DNA from 2 places in the Virgibacillus xinjiangensis genome. Region 1 is predicted to be linked to the other one. Evidence: a T-box and tRNA genes for the amino acid it is inferred to sense, from the RefSeq annotation. Region 1 holds a T-box; the other holds one or more tRNA genes.

The links. The T-box of region 1 lies ahead of ileS (isoleucine--tRNA ligase). A T-box ahead of a tRNA ligase gene usually reads a tRNA of that ligase, here a tRNA-Ile.
Region 2: it encodes a tRNA-Ile, which carries the amino acid that the T-box ahead of ileS (isoleucine--tRNA ligase) is inferred to sense. The anticodon was not compared.

What each region holds. Positions count from the first base shown of each region.
Region 1 is NZ_JBHRSA010000034.1:58,547-69,006, forward strand. Features, by position in the region: gene ftsZ (cell division protein FtsZ) at 1-1,072, shown strand, start outside; gene spoIIGA (sigma-E processing peptidase SpoIIGA) at 1,380-2,300, shown strand; gene sigE (RNA polymerase sporulation sigma factor SigE) at 2,319-3,038, shown strand; gene sigG (RNA polymerase sporulation sigma factor SigG) at 3,163-3,948, shown strand; gene ACFOGI_RS08290 (YlmC/YmxH family sporulation protein) at 4,193-4,471, shown strand; gene pgeF (peptidoglycan editing factor PgeF) at 4,524-5,333, shown strand; gene ACFOGI_RS08300 (YggS family pyridoxal phosphate-dependent enzyme) at 5,361-6,038, shown strand; gene ACFOGI_RS08305 (cell division protein SepF) at 6,054-6,485, shown strand; gene ACFOGI_RS08310 (YggT family protein) at 6,489-6,755, shown strand; gene ACFOGI_RS08315 (YlmH family RNA-binding protein) at 6,765-7,541, shown strand; gene ACFOGI_RS08320 (DivIVA domain-containing protein) at 7,615-8,124, shown strand; T-box leader at 8,181-8,407, shown strand; gene ileS (isoleucine--tRNA ligase) at 8,540-10,460, shown strand, end outside.
Region 2 is NZ_JBHRSA010000004.1:236,663-247,122, forward strand. Features, by position in the region: gene ACFOGI_RS02225 (peptidoglycan D,D-transpeptidase FtsI family protein) at 1-1,120, opposite strand, end outside; gene ACFOGI_RS02230 (MFS transporter) at 1,195-2,466, opposite strand; gene ACFOGI_RS02235 (superoxide dismutase) at 2,571-3,182, opposite strand; tRNA gene ACFOGI_RS02240 (tRNA-Phe) at 3,342-3,414, opposite strand; tRNA gene ACFOGI_RS02245 (tRNA-Ser) at 3,425-3,517, opposite strand; tRNA gene ACFOGI_RS02250 (tRNA-Ile) at 3,527-3,603, opposite strand; tRNA gene ACFOGI_RS02255 (tRNA-His) at 3,613-3,688, opposite strand; tRNA gene ACFOGI_RS02260 (tRNA-Met) at 3,711-3,787, opposite strand; tRNA gene ACFOGI_RS02265 (tRNA-Asn) at 3,791-3,865, opposite strand; gene ACFOGI_RS02270 (Na/Pi cotransporter family protein) at 4,081-5,706, opposite strand; gene ACFOGI_RS02275 (NfeD family protein) at 5,935-6,567, opposite strand; gene ACFOGI_RS02280 (hypothetical protein) at 6,635-6,958, shown strand; gene ACFOGI_RS02285 (hypothetical protein) at 6,998-7,381, opposite strand; gene ACFOGI_RS02290 (DUF2624 family protein) at 7,541-7,828, shown strand; gene ACFOGI_RS02295 (deoxyribonuclease IV) at 7,955-8,848, opposite strand; gene ACFOGI_RS02300 (DEAD/DEAH box helicase) at 8,869-10,182, opposite strand; gene ACFOGI_RS02305 (Nif3-like dinuclear metal center hexameric protein) at 10,223-10,460, opposite strand, start outside.

The DNA of each region.
Region 1 (10,460 bases):
TGTAGAGGGTGTTGAGTTCATTGCCGTCAACACGGATGCACAGGCACTCAATCTCTCCAAGGCAGAAGTGAAACTGCAAATAGGAGGAAAACTCACCAGAGGGCTAGGCGCCGGTGCAAACCCCGAAGTCGGTAAGAAAGCAGCGGAAGAAAGCAAGGAACAAATCCAAGAAGTCCTCCAGGGTGCAGACATGATTTTTGTCACGGCAGGTATGGGCGGAGGAACAGGTACCGGGGCAGCCCCTGTCATTGCTCAAATTGCCAAAGATCTCGGAGCCTTGACAGTCGGTGTGGTGACTAGACCCTTCTCCTTCGAAGGAAGAAGAAGATCAACACAGGCGATTTCCGGTATTGATTCCCTGAAGTCCGCGGTTGATACACTAATTGTCATTCCTAATGACCGCTTGTTGGAAATTGTGGATAAAAACACACCAATGCTGGAAGCTTTCCGTGAAGCTGACAATGTGCTGAGACAAGGTGTTCAAGGCATCTCCGACTTAATAGCAAAACCAGGGTTGATTAATGTTGACTTTGCCGACGTAAAAACAATTATGATCGATAAAGGGTCAGCATTAATGGGAATTGGTATTGCTACTGGAGAAACACGGGCAACGGAAGCAGCCAAGAAGGCAATCTCCTCTCCATTATTGGAAACTTCCATTGACGGTGCGCATGGGATTCTGATGAATATTACCGGTGGGACCAACTTGAGCCTATATGAAGTACAGGAAGCCGCCGACCTTGTTACTTCAGCTGCTGATAACGAAGTGAATGTGATTTTCGGTTCTGTCATTAATGAGAATCTCAATGATGAAATAATCGTTACTGTAATTGCTACGGGGTTTGATGAAAATGTCAAAAAGGCTGAAAAGCAGCCAAGACAGCAACGTCCGGTCATCAATCACAATCAACAGGCAGCGACCAGTGCACCTGAAGAAAGCCCAAGAGAAAGGGAGACAGGTCAACAGCAGCAACCGCAACATCAGCAACAATCACAGCGCTCTAAACCAGAAGAGGATACACTCGATATTCCGACTTTCTTGAGAAATCGAAATCGAAACCGTAATCGTTAAGAAAGACATGATGGTGAAAAAAGCGGCCAGTCCGATAGGACTGGCCGCTTTTTTTGGTTAGAAGAGGCTTTACATAAGCGATTTTTCGTCAAGTTTCACTGGTGCTTTTTATGGGAGACGGTGGGGATTATTGTATCCGAAGGGTTATTTCATTGGAGATGACCGACAAACACCCCGATAACTTGTTAAAATTAGCCCCTCATAACCTCCAGAATGTGACAGACTTTGCTCCTCCGCTCATATATACTTCTCCTTACACATATAATCTATCAAAATAGTAATAACCATTCTGCAGAGGGGAGATTACGTGGCCATATATCTAGATGCCGTCTGGGTGTTGAACTTCTTTTTGGACATGATGCTCCTTTTACTGACCCAGGCACTTGCGAGGGACAACACACATAAATGGAGGATCTGTTTGGGTGCATTCGTCGCTTCGCTGCTCGTACCCGTTTCTGTCTATTATCCTGATTCATTGATCAGCAGCCCCGCGGGAAAGTTTTTGTACTCAGTGGTCATCATTGTGTGCGCTTTTCGTTTTGTTAGTGTCCACCGATCTATAAAGCTCTTGCTATTATTTTATTTTACGACTTTTGCAGTAGGTGGTGGAATGGTAGCTGTTCATTTTCTCCTACAAAGTCCTGTAGAGGTCCATGCTAATAGTCTAACCACCTATAATACTGGTTTTGGAGATCCAGTCAGCTGGCTGTTTGTACTTATTGCCTTCCCAGTCGCCTGGAAATTCACGAAAATTCGTATGGACAAGCATGCAGTAGAGAAAATCAGATATGATCAAGTTTGTCCTGTAACCATTCTAGTCAAGGAGAGAACTTATCATACGACCGGTTACATTGACAGTGGAAATCAATTGATTGATCCAATCACTAAGAAACCGGTGATCATTTGCGATGAGACGATCCTTCGCCAGTGGTTCACGGAAGAAGAGTGGCTTGCTTTAAAAAAAGCGGAAGAAAATTTGGATATACAAAGTCTTCCTGCCTCTTGGGATCATCATATCCAGCTTGTTCCCTATCAGGGAGTACAAGGAAGCAATGGGTTTCTTTTCACTATCCGACCGGACCAGTTAACAGTCTATTATGACGGACAGAAAATTAGTACGGATAAAGTGTTGATCGGCATGCAATTCGCTAAAATGACAAAGGATGAAAGTTATCATTGCCTGCTTCATCCACAAATCATCAAACTCGAAACTTTACATTCTGCATAAGGGGGACTCTTCATGATCATAACTAAGGTGCGTCTACGTCTGCGTTTGTGGTGGTATAAAGCATTAATGAAACTGGGAATCAAATCGGAGGAAATCTATTACATTGGAGGAAGCGAAGCGCTGCCTCCACCGTTGTCGAAGGAAGAAGAGCAGGAGCTCCTCACTCTTCTTCCTAAAGGTGATAAGACAGCACGTGCCATGCTGATAGAGAGAAACCTTCGTCTGGTCGTCTATATTTCTAGGAAATTTGAAAACACAGGGATCAATATTGAAGATCTAATTAGTATCGGAACCATCGGCTTGATAAAAGCTGTAAACACTTTTAACCCAGAGAAGAAAATCAAACTGGCAACCTATGCATCGAGATGCATTGAAAATGAAATACTCATGTATCTGCGCAGGAACAATAAGTTGAAATCTGAGGTCTCATTTGATGAGCCGCTGAACATCGACTGGGACGGCAATGAACTGCTGCTCTCGGATGTGCTTGGCACGGATGAGGACATCATTACAAGGAATCTGGAATCCACGGTGGATAAAACACTGCTGAAGAAGGCACTCTCTCAGTTGAATGACCGGGAAAAGCAAATCATGGAGCTCCGATTTGGACTAGTGGGGGAGGAGGAAAAAACGCAGAAGGATGTAGCAGATATGTTAGGGATTTCCCAATCCTATATTTCCCGCCTGGAAAAGAAAATAATCAGACGTCTGAAAAAAGAATTTAATAAAATGGTTTAACCTTGTCATGTGAACCCTTCACGGCCTTCCCACCCTCTTGAGGGGGATAGATGTCTGCATAAAAACCCCCCCTGTCGGTGATACTGTCCATGAACAGCATCACCAACTGGGAGGGTTGAACAGAATGACAAGACATAAGGTTGAGATATGTGGTGTTGATACATCAAAATTGCCTGTATTGAAAAATGAAGAAATGAGAGAACTCTTTAAAAAAATGCAAGAAGGAGACGGCGAACTTTCTGCCCGAGAACAATTGGTAAACGGCAACTTAAGGCTTGTATTGAGTGTCATCCAGCGTTTTAATAATCGCGGCGAGTATGTGGATGATTTATTCCAGGTTGGTTGTATTGGTCTAATGAAATCGATTGATAACTTCGATTTATCACATAATGTCCGTTTTTCAACGTATGCTGTTCCGATGATTATTGGAGAAATCAGAAGATATTTAAGAGATAACAATCCGATCCGGGTATCCAGATCTTTAAGAGACATTGCCTACAAAGCATTGCAGGTAAGAGAAAAGCTGATCAGTAAAACGTCTAAAGAACCTACCCCGATGGAAATCGCAAAAGAAATGGATATTCCGCATGCTGATGTTGTTTTCGCATTAGACGCCATCCAGGATCCAGTATCTTTGTTTGAACCGATTTATAATGACGGCGGTGACCCGATCTATGTAGTGGATCAAATCAGTGATGATAAGGATAAAGACTCAACATGGATAGACAAGCTTTCTCTGAAGGAAGGCATGTATCAATTGAATGAGCGTGAAAAGATGATATTGAATAAAAGATTTTTCCAGGGCAAAACACAAATGGAGGTTGCCGATGAAATTGGCATATCCCAAGCACAGGTATCCCGCTTGGAAAAAGCAGCAATCAGTCAAATGAATAAGCAAATGTTTGAATAATTATGATCAGTGTCATTTTCATAAGCAGGTGACCGAAGAGCATATTCATTCCATGTGAACCGTGTCCCTGCTTATATTAGCACAGCTGTAAGTGCAAACTAATCAAGAAATACATAGTTCTCAGGCAATCGGATATCCGATGCCTGATTTTTTTGGTTAATTTATGCTTTTACAAGCAATATTCTTATTTTAATGAAAAAAACTGCCATTATCGCATATATTGTATAAAGCAGGAGGTGCGAAGATGGTGAAACTTTCAGAACTGCAAGTCAAAGAAGTGATTATGATTGATGACGGCAGACGGATCGGCCATATCTCCGACCTGGAAATCGACCCGGATCATGGTAAAATCCTGGCCATTATTCTGATTGTCAAGGATAAAAGAGATAGCCTATTCAGTAAATCGGAAGAACTTGTCATCCCCTGGAATAGGATCGTACGGATCGGATCAGATGTGATTCTGGTTAGAGAGGTTCATACCCCTTTGTTATATGGGAATCAATCGTATGCCGAGAAAGAATAAAGAAAGGAGTTATGTTAGAATAAGGCAGATAGATTCTTAGGGAGGAGATTTTTTGCAGGAACCTTTTATCAACCAGGACGGTTTCCATTTACAGATAGAAAAATGGCAGCAGATTCATCCGGGTCTCCGGGCTGGTATCTCCACCAGACTGCACGGTTCTAGTAAACCGCCTTTCCATTCACTGAACATGGGACTGCACGTAAATGACGATGTCAATGATGTGATTACTAATCGGCGGCAGCTTGCTGAACATCTGAAAATTCCCCTGGAACATTGGGTTGTGGGCGAACAAGTGCATCAGACAAAAGTAAAGAGCGTGACAGCAGAGGATAAAGGACGAGGGGCGCTTTCCCAGCAGATGGCTGTGCCTGGTACAGATGGGCTTATAACTAGTGAAGAAGGTCTCTTATGTGCGGCCGTTTTCGCCGATTGTGTACCGTTATTCTTTTTTGACCCGACTACAGGCTTTGTAGGTGTGGCACATGCAGGGTGGAAAGGAACCGTGCAGCGCATTGCTGAGAAAATGGTTGAAGCCTTTCAAAAGCTGGGTTCAGACCCGTCTAATCTTTTGGCAGTGATTGGCCCGTGTATATCACAAGAAAATTATGAAGTCGATGAGCATGTCGTTCGGTATTTGACTTCGGATGAAAAAGAGACTGCTGTATATGAAAAGGGAATAAATCAGTATTTCTTGGATTTGAAACAGTTAAACGCAGAAATTCTTTTACAAGCAGGGCTGGTACGTAATAATATAGATATAACAAAATATTGCACCTATGAACATAAAGAGCTATTTTTCTCGCATCGGCGTGATCAGGGAAGAACCGGAAGAATGCTTGGTTATATTGGCTATCAGCCATAAATGTACAGGGAGGAGCAAGGAGAAACAATGGATGTAGCAGCAAACCTGGAAGATATAAACCAGAAAATCAGACAGGCATGTGAAAGAAGTAATCGAAATCCTGATGAAATAACCATTATAGGAGTAACGAAATATGTTACAATAGAACGAACAGAGGAGACGGTTCAGGCGGGGGTTAAAAATCTTGCCGAAAACCGCATGGAAGGTTTTTTGGAGAAATACAACCATCTAAATAATGAAGCTATATGGCACTTTATTGGCACACTTCAGTCCAGAAAAGTGAAAGAAGTAATTAATCAGGTGGATTACCTTCATTCTCTCGACCGCAAGTCTCTGGCGAAAGAGATCAATAAAAGGGCATCTAAGCCTGTTGATTGTTTTGTCCAAGTAAATGTGAGCGGGGAAGACACGAAGCACGGCATGGCTCCGGATGAGGTGGTGCCTTTCCTCCATGCAATCGAATCTTATGATAAAGTGCGCGTTGTCGGGTTGATGACAATGGCCCCTCATATTGAAGATGAAGAGCAGATTCGAAGGTATTTTCGACAGCTATCCGCTTTAAGGGATGAAGTGCAAGGATTGGAACTCCATCATGCTCCATGCAATTATCTTTCTATGGGCATGAGCAATGACTATGAACTTGCTGTAGAAGAGGGAGCTACCCACATTCGCATCGGTTCCAGCCTGGTTGGTTCACAAATATGATAGCGAGGTGACAAGATGAGTATCAAAGAAAAACTCAAAAATTATTTCACTGTAGATGATGAGTACGAGTATGAATATGTGGAAGATGCCACCGAACAGGAGAACGAACCAATGGTTAAACAGAAGGGGCAGAATGTTGTCAATTTGACTAGCATGCAGCAGCCTTCTTCCAAGGTCGTGCTTTGTGAACCACGCACGTATAATGAGGCACAGGAAATCGCGGATAATATCGTCAACCGCAGAGCTGTAGTGATTAACCTGCAGAGAGTGGACACGCAGCAGGCAAAACGGATTGTCGACTTTCTGAGCGGAACCGTATATGCGGTGAATGGGGACATTCAAAAACTCGGTGCAGCTACGTTCCTCTGCACTCCGGATAATGTAGATGTGTCCGGTACCATTACAGACACATTAATGGAAACCGATGATTATAACAAAGGATGGTAGAAGATGGGTTTTATTTTTAGTGTATTGAACACTGCATTAACGTTGTACAGCTATGCCATCATCATTTATATCCTGATGTCTTGGTTCCCGGGTGCCCGGGAATCTTCGTTTGGGGAGATGCTGGCAAAAATAACGGAACCTTATCTTGAAGTGTTCCGACGTTTCATTCCTCCGCTGGGAATGATCGACCTTTCGCCGATCGTGGCAATCATTGTCTTGCATTTTGCAAGGTATGGACTGGTCGAATTATTTTACATGGTAGGCATGTAGGAGATAGATATGGAAATTTATCAGCATTTTAGGAAAGAAGAACAGCCGTTCATCGATCAGGCATTTTCATGGAAAGAGAGTGTGGAGGACACCTTTGTCCCCAAGTTGACGGATTTCCTCGATCCGAGGGAACTGCAGATTCTGGAAACGGTCATCGGAAGCCAGAATGAAGAACTGAAGCTGCTCACGAGTGGTGGAGGCATTCATGTGGAAAGGAAGCGGGCTATCATTGCTCCTTACTATGAAGAGATAACTGAAGCAGACTTTCAACTTTCTCTATTGCAGGCGGAATATCCAACTAAGTTCATATCCCTCTCCCACCGTGATGTTATGGGAGCATGCATGTCACTTGGTATCAAACGCAAAAAACTGGGGGACATGCTAGTGGATGAAGGAAAAATTCAGGTAGTGGCGGCAGACGAGATTGCACCATATATCGTGGCAAACTTGACCGAAGTGAAAAAAGCAAAAATCAGCCTGGAAGAAAAGCCTTTTACATATTTTCTGGAAGAGGAGAAGGAGTGGAAGGAATCCGACCAAACGGTTTCCTCCTTACGGCTGGATGCTGTGTTAAAGGAAATCTACCGTATGTCGAGAAAGGACGCGGCAGCACTCATTTCGAGTCAGCAGGTGAAAGTAAACTTCAGGCTTGTAGATGACAGTAAGTTTATTCTGCAAGAGGGGGACCTCCTTTCTGTCAGAGGTAAAGGAAGAAGTAAATTGGTTGCGGTAAACGGTCGGACCAAGAAGGACAAGTGGAGGATAACTACAGCAATTCTGAAATAACCATTGTTGCAGGACATTTGCAAGGAATGGCGAAAGAATATAGTAATCCATTCTTTTATAGGAGGTGGCGGGGATGCCATTAACACCGTTGGATATTCATAATAAAGAATTTACCAGAGGGTTCCGCGGCTATGATGAAGACGAAGTGAATGAATTTTTGGATCAGGTTATCAAGGATTACGAGGCAACAATCAGGGAGAAAAAAGACTTACAGGAGAAAGCAGCACGGTTGGAGGAGAAATTGAGCCATTTCACTAATATTGAAGAAACGCTCAATAAGTCGATCCTGGTAGCACAGGAAACAGCTGAAGAGGTTAAAGGAAGTGCTTCCAAGGAATCGAAACTCATTATCAAAGAGGCGGAAAAGAATGCAGATCGAATCATCAATGATGCATTGAGCAAGTCGCGGAGAATCTCCATGGATGTAGAAGAATTGAAAAAGCAGGCAAAGGTTTTCCGAACACGTCTGAAGATGTTAGTGGAAGCCCAATTGGAAATGATTGAGAATAATGATTGGGAGGATCTTTTTGACGAAGAAATCGGTGATGAACTTGAATTGATTGAAAATCGCTCACAGACTTGACTCACAATCAAATATTACATATAATTCATACAGATATATCTTCAATTGAATACTTTTCAATTACAATGATGGAGACAGTACAGTAGTTAAAGCTGCCAAGCGAGCCGGGAAATGGTGGAAGCCCGGCACAGCGAAGCTTCTGGAATATCACTCCTGAGTATCCATTATGAATGATAGTAATGATGGACGGTCTATTCCCGTTACGAATATCGAGTGAATTTAAAATAATCTTATAGTATTTTAAATTTATAAGGGTGGTACCGCGAGTCTTCTCGTCCCTTTGGGGATGCAGATGCTCGTTTTTTTTATCTCATACACCTTTTTCAAGTTGAGTTCAAACCATGTTAGTTGAGAGAAACAATCGCAACTGATGGAAACACATGCTGGAATTTACTAAAGAACAGGAGGAACAGCAATGGATTATAAAGAAACGCTGCTCATGCCGAAAACAGAATTTCCAATGCGAGGAAATCTGCCGAATAAAGAGCCGAAGAGACAGGAACAATGGGATGAAAACAATATTTATGAAAGAGTACAGGAAAGAACCAAAGACCGTCCATTGTTTATTCTTCATGACGGACCTCCGTATGCCAATGGGGATTTACATATAGGCCATGCACTCAATAAAGTGCTGAAAGATTTCATTGTTCGCTATAAGTCAATGAGCGGCTATCATGCGCCATATATCCCGGGATGGGACACACACGGGCTTCCGATTGAAACAGCGTTGACAAAAAAGAAAAAAATCAAGAGGAAAGAGCTGGGCATTGCTGAGTTTCGTGAAATGTGCGCGGAGTATGCGATGGGACAGGTTGATAGTCAAAGAACGCAATTTAAACAAATGGGTGTCCGAGGAGACTGGGACAATCCGTACTTGACATTGACAAAGGATTACGAAGCGGCACAAATCCGGGTGTTCGGGGAAATGGCTAAGAAAGGCTATATCTATAAAGGTCTGAAGCCTGTCTATTGGTCGCCTTCATCCGAATCTGCTTTGGCAGAAGCTGAGATAGAATACCATGATAAGCGCTCTCCATCCATCTATGTATCATTTCAAGTGAAAGATGGCAAGGATCTCTTGGAGGGAGATGAAAAGTTCGTAATTTGGACCACTACTCCTTGGACGTTGCCAGCCAACTTGGGAATCAGCATCCACCCTGAATTGGAGTACAATGTCGTTCAGGTAGGACAGGAAAAATTCATTATTGCCCATGCACTATTGGAACAAGTGTCAGAGGAACTGGGATGGGAAGATGTGCAGATTGTAAAAACCTTCCAAGGCAAGGAAGCTGATAGAATCGTAGCACAACATCCATTTTATGATCGGGATTCCTTGATCATGCTGGGAGAGCATGTAACTACCGATGCAGGTACAGGGTGTGTCCATACGGCACCTGGGCACGGGGAAGATGACTTCATTGTGAGCAAGGCCTATGGTCTTGAACCTTTATCTCCTCTTGATGACAAAGGTGTATTTACTGCAGAAGCACCAGGTTTTGAAGGACTCTTCTATGACACAGCAAACAAGAATATTACAGAAAAACTGGAAGAAGTAGGAGCGTTGTTGAAGCTCACGTTCATTACTCACTCCTATCCGCATGATTGGCGTACAAAGAAGCCGACCATCTTCCGTGCAACTTCCCAATGGTTTGCTTCCATTAAGGATTTCCGTCAGGATATTCTCGATGAGATCAACCGAATTAACTGGTATCCTTCATGGGGCCAGACACGTCTGCATAACATGGTGCGGGACAGGGAAGATTGGTGTATTTCCCGCCAGCGGACCTGGGGAGTCCCAATTCCTGTCTTCTATGCGGAAGATAATACGCCAATTATCACGGATGAAACGATTGAACATGTCTCCAATCTGTTCAAAGAGCATGGTTCTAATATATGGTTTGAGAAAGAAGCGAAGGATCTGCTGCCGGAAGGCTTTATCTCAGATCATAGCCCAAATGGCAAATTCACGAAAGAAACGGATATCATGGACGTTTGGTTCGATTCTGGATCTTCCCATGAGGCGGTGCTGATGAACCGTGAAGACCACCGCCGTCCTGCTGATGTTTACCTTGAAGGAAGCGACCAATACCGTGGCTGGTTCAACTCTTCAATTTCTACAGCTGTTGCTGTAACAGGAAAAGCACCATATGAAAATATCATTAGCCATGGATTTGTCCTGGACGGAAATGGCCGTAAAATGAGCAAGTCATTAGGCAATGTCATCGTGCCATCCAAAGTGCAAAAGCAATTAGGGGCAGATATCCTAAGGCTATGGGTTTCTTCGGTAGATTACCAAGCGGACGTTCGTATTTCCCAGGAGATACTGAAACAGACAT
Region 2 (10,460 bases), on a different contig from region 1:
CTGTATTTACAAATTCATTATCCTCCCTGTCATATGACTGCCCAGATACAGCAAGCAATTCACCTGTTTGGGGATCGATTACGACCGCCAAGGCATCCTCCATATGACGATTGGCTGTTGGATGTTTTTGAATAGCGGTGAGCAATTCCTCCTGGAGGATTTTATCTACTTCTTTTTGGAATTCCATATCGATCGTAAGGACTAGGTCTTTGCCTCGTTGCCCCTCTACCACCGTTTCCGTATCGATCAACCGTCCGCTTTTATCGGTCGTATATTGTATCTGTTCCTTGCGGCCACGGAGCACATCTTCATACTGCTCCTCCAAACCGCTTCTGCCAACCCGGTCGTTTCTGCTGTAGCCCCGTGTCATATAATATTCTTCATCTTCTGCCGGGATACCCTGCTGTTGGGTGGTGATCGACCCAAGCAGTGACTGAAAAGTATCTCCATATGGATATTCTCTGTCCCAATCAGTCGTAGCATTGATTCCTGGAAGCTTGTCCAGATTCTCGGCTACCTTCGCATATTCTTCTGCAGTAACATCTTTATTTTTTACAATCTGCGGTGTCAGAGAATAGGCTTTATCCAGCTCTTTCTTTATGGCTATTACTTCTTTCTCCTGTTTGGAGAAATTGCTGATCTCTTCTTCTGTGATTTCTTCTAAAACCGCATTGTAGTACTCTGCATTGCTCATGTCTACTGCTTCTTCATCCGATACTCGGCTTTCTGCTTCTTCCTTATGTTTCAAATACCAATACTCTTTTTTATTTCGCTCCGTCAATAATCCGGTGTCCATACTGATCAACTCTGCAAGTGATTCCGCAACCTCGAGGCGTTCATCCGCCTGTGTACCTTTGGGAGGTGTATAAGTGATTGAATAGACGGGTTCATTGTCGACCACCACATTCTGATTACGGTCAAAAATTTTCCCCCGGGGAACGGGTATCTTCGTTGTATCCTGGATGGTCCGGTCAATCTCCTCCTGGAACTCTTCCCCATTCAATATCTGTACAACACCGAGCTGAAGTATCAGTACCGAGAACAACAAAAACACAATAAAAAACAGTATATTCAATCGGACGGGAAGCTGTGATTTTTTCCTCTTTTTCTCTCTGACCATAATTCCTCCCCCATACGAAAATTCATGATGCTCCATCTAACATTATACCATGTACAGCATCATTTTTAATATGGTCAGCGATTTTTTTCATCTGTCATCTGGTCTTTGACCGGGACCTCTTTTTTATTAGGAGTGGTCAAATAAATATCTTTTACGAACAGATAAACAAAGAGATGTCCTGTACCGAAAATGATCAATAAGACAGGGATTACTTGATCCGCAGTAAAAAGAGAGACACTGATCAGAAAAACAACGATGGAAATTACCCTCCCCAAATTCATGAATAATTCGCGGACAACAATATATTCCACTCGAAGCTCCTTGGCCTTCCATCCCTTTCCAATGACATCATACGTCATGGAAGCATAAGGAACATTGATGATGGGGTAGGCAATCCCGATAAACACGGCGTATAGCAGGAGAAGGAGATAGTTGATATGGAACAGAATGATGAAGATGGAAAAGTACAGAATGACAGCCCCAGTCAATATTGCTTTCTTTCTCAGATGGGGTTTGATGAATTTGGTGGCTACAAAATAAAAAACCAATGACAGCCCGGATAAAAAGAGATTGAAGGTACCTAATGCAAATTCACTCTGTGTGACCACATACACCCAAATGGAAATCACAAAGAGAAAGATCCCTTCCCTGAGTCCTTGGGCAATATGTGCATGCAAAATTCGCTTCCAATTCTTATTATGCTTCCTTTCTTCAAGGATCCGGCGGAAGTGGAAGCTGCCCTCTGCTCTTCTGCGGGCCAAAAAGAAACTGGACGCAACAGCAAGGATGAACAAGGCGAATGAAATTGCGAAAATGGTCGTATAGCCCAGATTCTCGGGCAGTTTAGCTATGATGGTCCCAGCCAAAATCGGACCGATCATCCCTCCAAAAGATTGCAGGACGCCAAGGAATCCATTGAAGAAATCTCTTGTTTCAGGCTCGGTAATCTCGAAGGTGAGCACATTAAATGCAAGCCAGTAGAAGCCATAGCCGATTCCAAGCAAACTACCCAGCATAAAATTAAATGTGGAAGCATTCTCTCCTATAATAAGAACACTTAAGAAAAACAGAGATAAAAATATAACTCCCAGCCGGAGGACAATTACTCTGTCCACCTTCTTCGCCATTTTTCCTGCAAGGATGAACGTAGCAGGCTGGAACAAAACAATACCGAGATTATACATAGCGATGGTGATATAATCACCAGATTGCTTCCAAAGATAAATATTGACAAAAGTGTTCGACAGAAAAATCCCGAGCGAGTAAAGACCGCCAATTAATAGGAGAAGCAGCAGATCTCTAGTGATATCCATTTTTTCGTGAAGGAAATTAAGTTTCTTTTGCATGGCTGAATACTCCTTTTTGTTACTAATAGTGTTGGCAAATGAGTATCAGATATGCAAAAGCTATTTAGACAAACAAAAACACGGGCATATGCCCGTGTTTATCATTATTTTGCTTCGTTATAATTCTTTTCCACTTGTTCCCAGTTTACAACATTCCAGAAAGCTGAAATGTATTCAGGACGCTTGTTTTGGTATTTGAGGTAGTATGCATGCTCCCATACATCCAAACCTAGGATTGGAGTTTTTCCTTCCATTACCGGGGTATCTTGGTTTGGAGTACTTGTAACTTCCAACTCCCCGTTATTTACGACCAGCCATGCCCAGCCGGAACCGAAGCGGCCTGCTGCTGCATTACCGAATTCTTCTTTGAATTTGTCGAAGCTGCCAAATTTGGAGTTTATTTTCTCAGCTAGCTCACCGGATGGCTCGCCGCCGCCGTTCGGGGATAGAACTTTCCAGAACAGGCTGTGGTTAGCATGTCCGCCGCCGTTATTGCGGACAGCTGTACGAGCACTCTCAGGCACTGCATCCAAGTTGCTCAGCAGATCTTCCAGAGATTTTTCCTGCAGGTCGGAATGTCCTTCCAAAGCAGCATTTAACTTAGTCACATAAGTATTATGATGCTTTGTGTGGTGAATATTCATGGTTTCTTTGTCAATTGTTGGTTCCAATGCATCATATGCATACGGTAGTTCCGGTAATTCGAATTGTGCCATAATAAGTTCCTCCTCTAATCGATTTATAAAGGATTGAAAATTCACCCTTTAATTTAAAGATTATCAGAGGTGCATGACGGATGCAAATCATATGCATGTTTTATCTAAACCTGTCAGCAAAGCACAAAAAAAGAAAGCATCTGCTTTCTTTTAAAATGATGGCTCGGGACGGAATCGAACCGCCGACACACGGATTTTCAGTCCGTTGCTCTACCGACTGAGCTACCGAGCCGATTATGTAGTGGAGGAGGAAGAGGGATTCGAACCCCCGCGGGCTTTGACACCCCTGTCGGTTTTCAAGACCGATCCCTTCAGCCAGACTTGGGTATTCCTCCGAAACAATATGGTGGACCCTGCAGGACTCGAACCTGCGACCGATCGGTTATGAGCCGATAGCTCTGACCAACTGAGCTAAGGGTCCTTCAAGTAATGGGGCGACCGGTGGGAATCGAACCCACGAATGCCGGAGCCACAATCCGGTGCGTTAACCACTTCGCCACGACCGCCATATTACATACAAATGATAATTGGTAGCGGCGGAGGGGATCGAACCCCCGACCTCACGGGTATGAACCGTACGCTCTCGCCAGCTGAGCTACACCGCCACATGGCTCCACAGGCAGGATTCGAACCTGCGACCGATCGGTTAACAGCCGATAGCTCTACCACTGAGCTACTGTGGATCAATAAGAAATTAAAATGTGTGATTAACAGCACAAGAATTAATTTATCACATTCGACAAAATATGTCAATATCTAATTTAAATCTTTTTAAAAAATATGTATGCACTCGTCGAAAACGACAATATTTAATATACCATCTGATGGATATATTTGCAAGGTATATTTCAAAAAAACCGAGGAAAGGAACATTTTTTCGTCCCCTCCCTCAGACCTTTTATCCGCCTAGGACATCTTCTGCGATATTCACCGCATGATCGCCAATTCGTTCCAGGTTGCTGATCATATCAACAAAGACAATCCCAGCTGTTCCTGTACACAATCCTTCATTCATACGGATGATATGTTTTTTGCGGTAATCTCTTTCCATATCATCAATCTGATCCTCTTTTTGCACCACGGCAAGCGCCTCTTCTCTGTTCATCCCTTCGAGAGCTTTTACAGCCTGTTTGACGGTCAAAATGGTCAGATCAAACATATTGTTGAGATCCTGCATGGCCTGTTCGGTCAGATGGACTTTATGCGCCCGCTTATAGTCGACCAGCTCGATGATATTCTCAAAGTGGTCGCCAATCCGTTCAATATCCCGGACAGAGTCCATGAGCGCTGTATGCTTGGCACTATCCGCTTCTGACAGGGATTCAGCAGAAATGTTAACCAAGTAGTCCGTGATTTCTTTATCCAGGTTATTCAAAGCCCCTTCTATCTGCATGGCCATTTCCGAATGCTTCTGCAAGCTTGTTGTCAAATAAAGATTCGTTTCTTCAAGGCCTTTGGCAGCATAGTCACCCATGTGGACAACTTCTTCCTTCGCCTGATCCAACGCAAGTGTGGAAGACTGCTGGATAAAAATAGGATCCAAATGCTTCGGCTTATATTCAACCATGACATCTTCACCTGGCACCAGTTTAGTAGCCATCCACGCCAATGCTCCGATGAATGGAAATTGCACAATCACATTGGCAAGATTGAAGCTACCATGCGCAAAAGCGATCGTCATCTCAGGAGTGAGTTCCAACTGGGCCTGCAGAAAGCCGATGAACTGTGTGTAGAAACCAAGCAAGAGCAGAACTATAACTGTACCGACCAAGTTGAAAGTGACATGGGTCAATGCTGCTCTCTTAGCAGCTACAGAAGCTCCTAATGAGGCTAGTACAGCTGTGATTGTTGTCCCAATATTATCTCCGAACAATACCGGCAATGCGGCATCCAATGAGATTGCCCCTTGTGAGAACAGACCCTGGAGCACACCAATGGTTGCAGAAGAACTTTGAACTATTACAGTGAACACCGTACCTATTACCACACCAAGGATTGGGTTAGAACTCATACTGACCGTCAAGTCTTGGAAAGCCTGCAATTCACGTAATGGAGACATGCCACTGCTCATAAATTCCAGTCCTAAGAATAAAGCACCAAAGCCGAAGATGGTTTGTCCGATATGATTGACTTTAGGATTTTTAAAGAAGAAAAGAAGAAATGAACCCACTGCTGCAATTGGCAGAGCATATTCACCAATATCAATACCGATAATGAATGCTGTAACCGTTGTACCTATGTTTGCCCCCATAATCACGCCGATTGCCTGTCTAAAGGACATGAACCCGGCATTCACCAGCCCGATTGTCAGGACTGTCGTACCAGTACTGGACTGAATCAAAATGGTGACGACAATACCGGCAAGGACTCCCATGAAAGGATTGCTGGTGAACTTGTCAAGGAGGTCCCGCAGCCGGTCACCTGCTGTTTTCTGCAGTCCGTCTCCCATATACTTGATTCCCAGAAGGAAAATACCCAGTCCTCCAATGAATTCGAAAATCAGCGTTTGCACATCAATATCCAAAATTTAAACCTGCCCTTCAATGTCGAAGTTTGTCATATACCCCTACTATTATTAAATGAACGTTAAGGTTTTGTAAAGGTATACGTAGAAACTTCACATTAAATTTACATTCTTTCTTCAATAGCTGTCTTTTCCTATTGCTCCAATACTTTATAGTTCCTCTGTTCTCGGTGATATATCCATAAAAAGACCCCTGCCTGAATTTCATGGAAGCAGGGGTCAAACCAACTATTCGTTTATCATTTCCACCATGATTTTCGTGCCATCGACATGAATTACTTTCACCGGCACGCCCTTCTCTATCCACTGGCCATTGGATACAGCACTATAGTCTTTATTTTCGATGCGGATCGTTCCAGAAGGGCGCAAACTATTCAAGGTGACGCCTGTCATGCCCACCAGACTCTTGTACTGTTTATTCATGGAACTATAGCCCGCCTCATCTGTTAATTGATCTGTCAGAGCTATCTTCGTCCACATTTCTCTTGTTTTAAAAACCTTCAAAAATAAGAGGGATCCACCGGCTCCAAGTAGGACTCCCAGTACAGCATAAAGGCCTGTAATAAAATCAGGTGCAGCCAAGGCTACCGATAACACCATCGCTGCAAGCCCCAGTGTGGCCAATGTCCCATCATTGACTACTTTACCGTCAACGACGATGAGCAACAATCCTACAAAATAAATGACAAGCATAAGGATAAATGAACTTGTTTCCACATATGCTGAAAAATAGACGGTAATAAAACCCAGCCCCAATAGAGCAAAAAGGCCACGGGCGTTCACAAGAACTTCTCCGATCAAGAACAAAGTTCCCAGGGCAGTTATCACCATCCCTATCCAAGAGACATCAAATAATTCCATTGCATTTCTCCTCCCCGCAAATACATACGATTTTATAAAAAATAAGTTTCAAAAAGGAGCAAAATGTATGAGCTTTCTTAAAAAGAGCTTCCTATATATCATTGCTATGCTTCTTTGTCTAAGTATATATCAGGATTTGTTTTCAGGTAAATCTTATCGTCCTCTAGTCGAAAAAGCTCCTTATACGGATGAATGGAAAGAATATGAAGCCATTCAGATAAAAGCTCAACCAGGTGATACCGTATTGTCAGTTGTTGAGAAGCTCAATAGCTCACAAGCCGATTCTTTGGATATAGATCAGATTATAAAGGATTGGAGGACCATCAATCCAACGAGCAACCCACATGAATTGGTTCCCTCTAATTATTATTATTTTCCACGATACAAGTAAAATGGAAAAGGAGGCTGATTCTTGATCAGCCTCCTTCTTCTATACGAACGGCAAAATGAAAAGAGTGATTAAAATGGAGATCGCACCAGCAGCGATTGCGATGTTCCCCAGTGAATCTGCTCCACGGCTTCTGGAAACAAAACCCAACACAATTCCTGCACCGCCCAGTATGACCGGCCAGATAAAAAAGGAAATGACTGAAAGTGCAATCCCTATCCATCCATAGGTACTGTTGACCTCATCTTCTGCCTGATCGCGGTTATCATCCAACATATTATCTGCAGTAAACTCTTGAGCATATTCCTCGTTGCGGGAACTATCCGGCTCAATACCAATAAAATCTTGGTTCTTTCGAGTTTCCCCATGATTTTCGCCATGCTCGGGAGGAGTCTCTACTCCATTCCTTGTATCTCTTGGATCCATCGATTGTACCTCCTTTTCTTACTTATTGAGGTGCGTCTTTAGCTTATGGACTTTTGCAGCATTCTAATGGTGGTACTTTTTGGAATCCACCGGAAGGGAAACTTTTGCAGATGTCTGCATATAGTGGAAGGGAATTTATTATAAAAGGAGTATGTATATATGTCCCAATTCCTTGCTCAGCTGATCCGAAGCAAATTAAGACAGCTTACCGCTCGAGAAATAGAACATTATGGAAGGCAATATGGATTTCCTGTAGACACCGTTCAAGCCCAACAGATTGCGGATTATTTAAGAAATCAGACGTATGATCCTCTCCAGTCAAAGGACCGCCAAAGGATGTGGAAGGAACTGGCAAGGATTACGGATGATGCTACCGCCCAAAAAGCACAACGACTGTTTCAGGAATTGATTCGTTCTTATGGGGTGGAGCATTTGTTCGATCGGTGATCGATAATACAACAACATTCAAGCAGGAAAAAAGGGTATGCGAATTCCCACAGGAACTCATATACCCTTTATCATATTTTTGTGATGTCTTTAGGGTCGACACAATATCTTCATGAGTGGACTAATTTATGCCTGAGTAATTTTTTCTTTCAAATCGCTATCGAATGATCCTTCACGGAGCATATCGATTTCAAACTTATATGGAGCTTTTTTATTCTTTTTGTCTTCACCTACAAAAGGGGTCTCCAAAATTTTCGGAAGGCTTGCCAATTGTGGGTGATGAACGACATAATGCAGTGCCTCAAAACCAATATGGCCGAAACCGATGTTTTCATGCCGATCTTTATGTGCACCGCGTTCGTTCTTACTATCATTGACATGGATGACCTTCAGCCGATCCAACCCGATTATTTTATCAAATTCGTTCAATACCCCATCGAAGTCATGAGCCACATCATACCCAGCATCATGAATATGGCAAGTATCAAGACAAATGGACAACTTATCATTTTCAGTTACGCCATCGATAATTTTAGCCAACTCGTCAAAGGTGCGTCCTACTTCAGAACCCTTGCCAGCCATTGTTTCCAGAGCTATCTGTACATCCCGGTCCTTTTCGAGGACTTCATTTAATCCCTCCGTTATTTTCTGAATGCCGGCGTCTGTTCCCGCGCCAACATGTGAACCTGGATGGAGGACAATCTGTTTGGAACCCAACGCAACTGTACGATCCATCTCACTGCGCAGAAAGTCTATACCCAACTGGAATGTCTCCGGTTTGACTGTATTGCCTATATTGATGATATAGGGGGCATGCACCACTATATCGTCAATCCCATTTGCTTCCATATGCTGTCGGCCTTCCATGATGTTCAGTTCTTCAATCGGCTTCCTTCTAGTATTCTGAGGAGCGCCTGTATAAATCATAAAGGTATTTGCCCCATAGGATGCAGCTAGCTCACTGGAGCCGAGCAGCATTTTCTTTCCATTCATTGACACATGTGATCCTATCTTTAACAAACCGTACACCTCTCCTTAATCTATTTACGACGCCTATTCTTTTTAACCAACTGTTTCTTGATCGACTCTTTCTGCCTCTTCATTTTCTTCTTATATCCAGGCTTGACCTGCTTCTTTTTCTTCACGTGTTTCCAAGCCTCTTTATCTATATCAGTAGCTGTCTTGGTTCGAAGATTTCGTTCATTCCATGGTTTAGCTTCACGCCATTCTCCATCTTTGACATCCGTATAAATAAAGTTTAGCCCTTTATCCTCAAGCTTTTCAATTAGCTTCACATCTTTTTCCTCGTACAGACTGACTGCAGTTCCTTCCATTCCCGCTCGAGCAGTACGGCCCACCCGGTGGATATAGAAGTCTTCTTCTTTTGGCAGCTGCGCATTGATCACATGGCTGACACCTTTAATGTCAATACCTCTTGCTGCTAAATCAGTTGCTACCACGTATTGGAATTTAAGATTCTGTATATCTTTCAGGACACGCTTTCGCTCTCGTGGCGACAAACCTCCGTGAATGAGACCAGGCTGGAGTCCTCTTTGCAAAAGAGAATCGGCCAGTTGATTGGCAGCTTCCTTACCATTCGTAAAGATGATAGCCAAGTATGGGTGGATCACCTTGGAGAGTTCCACTATTATATCGGCGGCATCACGATGCCTGACATCAATTAAGCGATGTTCCATGGTCTCAGGGGAAAAATGGTCGTCCACTTTCACATAATACGGGTTTTCCAAGTATTTTCTGAAGAAATGTTCCAATCTCTGTGGGATGGTTGCAGAGAAAACAAGCAGTTGAACATCAGGGCGGGAGCGAACCAACAGCTGATCCACATCTTGAATAAAACCGAGATCGAGCATCAGGTCCGCTTCATCTATAACAAACGAACGGGCTGTATAAATCGAAACCGCTCCTTCTTTTACCAGGTCTAATATCCTTCCAGGAGTTCCCACAATAATATGTGGAGGCTTTTTTAATTTCTCAGCCATTTTCTGTTTATCTGTCCCTCCCACCAAGAGTTTAGCCGTCCAGGTCTGTTCTTTCCCTGATATACGAATGATTTTCCTTGCCTCTTCATATATCTGTGTGGCCAATTCACGTGTTGGTGCCGTAATGACAAATTGGACTTCGCTTTCTTCCTCATTCAATTGGTTAAAAAGCGGAAGCAAGTATGCATGGGTTTTTCCAGATCCTGTTCTCGAGTGCCCAATCACGCTTTCTCCATCTAAAATAGCTGGAATGATTTCTTTCTGGATCTCCGTAGGTTTTTTAAATTGAAGGCCTTTAACGACCTCATTCATGATGGGCTGGAATGAGAAGTCTTTGAAATTTTTCTCTGACATTGATTATGCTCCTTTTTAATGCTGATGAATGATTAGTCAATCAGATGAATTGAAACGGATCTGTATCCACTTGGGAAACAAAGATGTCTATATTCTCTTTGTTCAGTCCTTTATCCAGATAATGTTTCATTGCTTCTTTCATTACACTCTCTATATAGTGACCGGGGTCAATAACCGAAAGCCCCATTTCCATAGCATCTTGGGCCATGTGGAATGACATATCTCCGGTTATATAAACATCTGCACCTTTCACTTTTGCAGCATGGATATATTTCTCT